Linked DNA regions of Blastochloris tepida. The protein of the gene in region 1 binds, or shares a complex with, the protein of each later gene. Links are inferred from orthologs where the notes say so. Each region holds a gene or a part of one and is shown on either strand. Other genes may lie near its edges.

Evidence for each region.
Region 2: BLTE_RS12390 (region 1) and sdhC share a complex: the UniProt entries of both Escherichia coli proteins name them as parts of the enzyme complex. The link is inferred for Blastochloris tepida from one-to-one orthologs.

What each region holds. Positions count from the first base shown.
Region 1 is NZ_AP018907.1:2,719,711-2,722,767, reverse strand. The notes cover bases 42-3,029. They hold BLTE_RS12390 (succinate dehydrogenase/fumarate reductase transmembrane subunit), read left to right. Parts: upstream 42-1,303; coding sequence 1,304-1,756; downstream 1,757-3,029. Other genes in these bases: BLTE_RS12380 (DUF2336 domain-containing protein), read left to right, coding at 2,431-3,029; frdD (fumarate reductase subunit FrdD), read left to right, coding at 1,753-2,106; BLTE_RS12395 (succinate dehydrogenase/fumarate reductase iron-sulfur subunit), read left to right, coding at 558-1,304; frdA (fumarate reductase (quinol) flavoprotein subunit), read left to right, coding at 42-547. Also shown: more of frdA, read left to right, coding at 1-41; more of BLTE_RS12380, read left to right, coding at 3,030-3,057. UniProt on the Escherichia coli protein: Two distinct, membrane-bound, FAD-containing enzymes are responsible for the catalysis of fumarate and succinate interconversion; fumarate reductase is used in anaerobic growth, and succinate dehydrogenase is used in aerobic growth.
Region 2 is NZ_AP018907.1:3,385,344-3,388,171, reverse strand. What follows is about bases 1-2,759. They hold sdhC (succinate dehydrogenase, cytochrome b556 subunit), read right to left. Parts: upstream 1,700-2,759; coding sequence 1,301-1,699; downstream 1-1,300. Other genes in these bases: BLTE_RS15355 (LysR substrate-binding domain-containing protein), read left to right, coding at 1,997-2,759; sdhD (succinate dehydrogenase, hydrophobic membrane anchor protein), read right to left, coding at 898-1,293; sdhA (succinate dehydrogenase flavoprotein subunit), read right to left, coding at 1-892. Also shown: more of BLTE_RS15355, read left to right, coding at 2,760-2,828. UniProt on the Escherichia coli protein: Membrane-anchoring subunit of succinate dehydrogenase (SDH).

The DNA.
Region 1 (3,057 bases):
GCGCGCCGCGCAATATGTGCGCTCCGCCCGCCCGGTCAGCCCCGAGCGCACCGCGCGTCTGGCGGAGGCCTCGGCAACGCGTGTCCTGCGCCTGCTCGGCAATGAGCGGGGCGAGCGCCTCGCCGAGATCCGCGATGCGATGATGGATGCCATGGAGGAGGGCGTCGGCCTCTACCGCACCGAAGCCGGGCTCAAGGCGGCATGCCGCACGCTGGCCGATTTGCGCGCGCGCTATCGCCGCGGCATCCGGCTCGACGACAGAAACCGTGCCTTCAACACCGAGTGGCTCGCCGCCATCGAGCTTGGCAGCATGCTGGAGGTCGCCGAGGCGATGGCCCATGCCGCGCTGTGGCGCCGCGAGTCGCGCGGCGCCCATCAGCGGCTCGATGCCACGGCGCGCGACGACCGGCGCTTCCTCGTGCACTCCATCGCCCGATCCGGCGGCGACGGCGCGCCGCAGATCAAGTCGGCGCCGGTGACCATCACCAAATCGCGGCCGGGCTCGCGCGTCTATGGCGGCGCCGGAGCCAAGGCCGAACTGACGTGAGGTGGTCCATATGACCGACACCCGCACCATTCGCATCGAAGCGCTGCGCTTCAATCCCGAAACCGATTCCGCGCCGCGCCTGCAGCGCTACGACGTGCCGTTCACGCCCGACATGTCGGTGCTGCAGGGGCTGCAATACATCAAGGACCATCTCGACGGCTCGCTCACCTTCCGCTGGTCGTGCCGCATGGCGGTGTGCGGCTCGTGCGGCATGATGATCAATGGCCGTCCGCATCTGTCGTGCGAGACGTTTCTGCGCGACCTCTATCCCGGCCCGGTGCGGGTGGAGCCGCTCGACCATTTCCCGGTCCAGCGCGATCTCGCCATCGATCAGGCGGGCTTTCTCGACAAGCTGGCGGCGATCAAGCCCTATATCGTATCGGCGAAAGACAAGCCGCTCAGCGAGGGGCCGAGCCGCCAGACCCCGGCGCAGCTCGACGCCTATTACCAGTACTCGCAGTGCATCAACTGCCTTCTGTGCTACGCCGCCTGCCCGCAATTCGGCCTGAACCCGGACTTCATCGGCCCGGCGGCGCTGTCGCTCCTGCACCGCTACAATCTCGATTCGCGCGACATCGGCTGGTCGGTGCGCGCCGACGTGGCCAATGCCGAGGTCGGGGTGTGGGAGTGCACGGTCGTCGGCTACTGCTCCGAGGTCTGCCCCAAGGGGGTTGACCCCATGCATGCCGTCAATGAGAACAAGGTCAATTCGGCGCTCGATTATCTCGGCGTGAAGCGCCTGCTGGGAGGCCGGTGATGACCGAGGTGAGAACCTACCGCCGCCCCATGCCGGCGGACTGGTGGACCAGGAACCCGTCCTACGTCGTCTACATGCTCCGCGAAGCCTCGGCGGTGTTCTTCTTCGTCTACGCACTGGTGCTGCTGTGGGGGCTCTACACCCTGACGCAGAGCGAAGCCGCCTATGACGGCTGGCGGGCGCTGCTCGCGACCCCGGCGATGATCGCCTTCCACGCGGTGGCGGCGGCGTTCGCGCTGCTGCACACCGTCACCTGGTTCATGGTGCTGCCCAAGACCGCGCCGACGCTGCGCCTCGGCGGCCGGATCGTGCCGGTTGCCGCGGTGGTGGTGGTTGGCGTCGGTGCATCGGCGGCGATCTCGCTGTTCGTCTATGCCTGGGTCGCCGGGCTTCTGCCGCCCGGCCTCGCCGAGGCCGTCCGCAATCTGGTTCCGCCGGGAGGCGCGTCATGAAGCTGAAGCGCTCGCAGGAACCGATCTTCTGGCTGCTGTTCGGCGGCGGCGGCACGCTGGCGGCGCTGGTCGGCGTGGTGCTGATCGTCATCACCGGCATTCTGGTGCCGACCGGCACGCTTCCGCCCGACACCATGAGCTACGCGGCGATGCACGCCTTCGCCGCCACCCTGTTCGGCAAGGTGGCGATCTTCCTGGTGATCTCGCTGCTGCTGTGGCACGGCGTGCACCGCATGGCGGCCACCGCCCACCATGTCGGCCTCGCCAGCGCCCACACCGCGCAGATCGTGCTGCGCGGCTTCGCGGCGCTCGCCACGGCGGCCTGCGCCTATCTGCTGACCGGGCTGTGACACCAACGGCAGCGAAAGCTGGCCGTTGGGACGATACGGTTTCCGGCCGACGGGCGGTCTCTCATCGCGGGATCATGACCCGGTCGCCCGGAAATCGCAGCGGCGGGCGGCGTCGCGCCGCCAGATTGCAACGACTCCCATTATTCGCGCTGTCATAAACGGTTCTTTATCCGCCTGCCGCTAAGCTGGTCCCCAGGTGCGACCCGGTGCGACTGCATCGGATCGGGCTAGAAGCTCTTGAGTTGTCGCATTCTCCTTCGCAAAGCCGCTTCCCACCTTTGCGCAGAATGCTCTGGCTGAATTGCGGTACCGGACAGCATGACGATGGCGGCAATTGCCCGTGAGTCCCTCATCATCGACCTCGAGGACGCGATCATCCGCGGCTCCGCCGGCCGGCGCATCGAGGTGCTGCGACAGATCACCGATCTGTTCTTCGCCGGTGCGGAAGTCTATGACGACGAACAGATCGCGCTGTTCGACGACGTGATCGGCCGGCTGGCCAACGCCATCGAGACGGAGGCGCGCATCGAGCTTGCCTCCCGGCTGGCGCCGGCCGAGAACGCGCCGCCGCGCGTCATCCGCCAGCTTGCGCGCGACGACCTCATCGATGTCGCGGGCCCCGTCCTGTCCCAGTCGCCGCGGCTCACCGACGACGACCTGATCGACATTGCCCGCACCAAGAGCCAGCCGCACCTGCTCGCCATCTCGGAGCGCGAGACCATCTCGCCGCCGGTGACCGACGTGCTGGTGGCGCGCGGCAACCGCGAGGTCATGCACACGGTGGCGGCCAATTCCGGCGCGCGCTTCACCGACAAGGGCCTGTCCTGTCTGGTCGACCGCTCCGATGGCGACGAGTCGCTGCAGATGGCGATCGGCCGGCGCCGCGACCTGCCGCCCCAACTGTTCCGGGCGCTGATCGCCAAGGCCACCCAGGCGGTGCAGAAGCGCCTT
Region 2 (2,828 bases), 670 kb from region 1 along the record:
CGGAGGGCGCGTAGCGCTCCATGAAGCGCTCGCCCTCGGAATTGACGAGGTAGCCGCCCTCGCCGCGCGAGCCCTCGGTGATCAGGCAGCCCGAGCCGTAGATGCCGGTCGGGTGGAACTGCACGAACTCCATGTCCTGCAGCGGCAGGCCGGCGCGCAGCACCATGGCGTTGCCGTCGCCGGTGCAGGTGTGGGCGCTGGTGGCCGAGAAATAGGCGCGGCCGTAGCCGCCGGTCGCCAGCACCGTCTTGTGGGCGCGGAAGGCGTGCAGCGTGCCGTCGTCGAGCTTGAGCGCGATCACGCCGCGGCAGGCGCCGCCGTCCATGATCAGGTCGAGCGCGAAATACTCGACGAAGAACTCGGCCCGGTGCTTCAGCGCCGCGCCGTACATGGTGTGCAGCATGGCGTGGCCGGTGCGGTCGGCGGCGGCGCAGGTGCGTTGCGCGATGCCCTTGCCGAAATGCGTGGTCATGCCGCCGAACGGGCGCTGGTAGATCTTGCCGTCCTCGGTGCGCGAGAACGGCACGCCCCAGTGCTCCAGCTCGTAGACGGCGGCCGGGGCGTTCCGCACCATGTACTCGATCGCGTCCTGGTCGCCGAGCCAGTCGGAGCCCTTGACGGTGTCGTACATGTGCCAGCGCCAGTCGTCCTCGCCCATATTGCCGAGCGAGGCGGCGACGCCGCCCTGCGCCGCAACGGTGTGCGAGCGGGTCGGGAACACCTTGGTGACGCAGGCGGTGCGCAGGCCGGCCTCCGAGCAGCCGACCACCGCGCGCAGGCCCGCGCCGCCGGCGCCGACCACCACCACGTCATAGGCGTGCTCGATCACCGGATAGGCCGCGCCGGTGAACGCCGGCGCCGCGGCGCCGTTGGAAGAACCGTTGGTCGACATGGCGCTCAGCCCCCGAAAGCGATCTTGAGAACGGCGAACGCGCCGGTGGCGCCGACCGCATAGCTGAAGAAGGTGTTCAGCATCAGCGCGGCGAACTTGATCGGCTCGGAGTGGACGTAGTCCTCGAGGATCACCTGCATGCCGATCTTCATGTGATGGACGCCGGTGGCGATCACCAGCACCAGCGGAATGGCGAGAAGCGGGTTGGCGATCCACTGCACCACGGTCGCGTGGTCCTTGCCGGCCAGGAACGCCAGCGCGAAGGCCAGGACGAAGGTGAGCGGGATCAGCGCCACGCCGGTGACGCGCTCGGCCCAGAAATGCTCGGTGCCGCGCTTGGCCGAGCCGAGGCCGCGGGCCCGCGCCATCGGCGTGCGAATCGAGGAGTTGGATCCGGACATGGTGGCCTCAGCGCAGGAAATAGGCGGCCGCCCAGACGGCGGCGGTCAGGGCACCGGAGAAGACGAACGAGGCCTGGGTGAGCACTTCGCGCGCCACCGGGCCGAAGCCCCGGCCGAAATCCCAGATGAAGTGGCGGATGCCGCCGGCCATGTGCTGGAACAGCGCCCAGGTGTAGCCGATCAGCACGACCTGGCCGGCCCAGGTGCCGAACGCCCAGTTGACGAGATCGAACCAGGCCGGCGAGGTGGCGGCGGCGACCAGCCAGGCCACCAGCAGCAGCGTGCCGAGATAGAGCGCGGCACCGGTGATGCGGTGCAGGATCGAGCTCATCATCGTCAGCATCGGCCGGTAGATCATCAGATGCGGCGACAACGGCCGTTCGACGGGGCTTCGCACCTCTGCCATTCCTTCGACTCCTGCCTCTGCTCGGCTGCCGGCGGCGGACAAACCTGACGACCGGACCAGCACCTGCCCGCTCAGCCAAGGCGTCCTGACGACAATCGCGTGTCAGGCCGTTGACATTGACCATAAGGGACGGACCGGCGGCCGGCCGCGGCCGTCACGCTCGAAACGCGCGCCGCCGCCGGCGGGATCCCGGCACGTGCCGTGCATCACTTCGCCGAAGACGAAGGTGACGGATGCCATGTGGTCACGCAATCTGTTTTTTGTCTAAGATGCCTTCGCCGTTGACGAAGGGTCCCTATGCGCTTCGACCTGATCGACCTCGACCTGTTCCGCCACGTCGCCGAGGCCGGCAGCATCACCGCCGGCGCGGCGCGGGCCAATCTGGCGCTGGCGGCGGCCTCCACCCGCCTGCGCAAGATGGAGGCCTCGCTCGGCGCGGCGCTTTTGGTGCGCGGCCGCCAGGGCGTGACCCCCACCAATGCCGGACGCACGCTGCTGCAGCACGCCCGGCTGATGCTGGCCCATGCCGAGCAGATGAATGCCGAGCTTGCCGCCTATTCCGGCGGGCTCGCCGGTCAGGTGCGGGTGCTGTCCAACACCAATGCGCTCACCGAGTTTCTGCCCGAGGCGCTGAGCGCCTTTCTCGCCGCCAATCCCAAGATCAGCGTCGATATCGAGGAGCGGCTGTCCGACGAGATCGTGGTGCTGATCGCCGAGGGCGTGGCCGACATCGGCATCGTCGCCGGCACGGTCGATACCGGCTCGCTCGAAACCTTCCCATTCCGCTCCGACCGTTTCGTGCTGGTGGTGGCGGCCGATGCGCCGCTGGCGGCGGAAGGCCGCGTCACCTTCTCCGACGTGCTGGACCATGATTTCGTCGGGCTCGACCGCGCCTCGGCGCTGCAGCGCTTCCTCGCCGACAAGGCGGCGCGCATCGGCCGGCAGCTGCGCCTGCGGGTGCAGCTGCGCTCATTCGACGCGGTCTGCCGCATGGTGGAATGCGGGGTCGGGCTCGGCATCGTGCCGCAGAGCACGGCGAACCGCGCCATGCGCGCCATGGCCATCCGCACCGTCGATCTCGACGACCCCTGGGCCCAGCGCGAGCTCACCATCTGCGTGCGGAGAATGG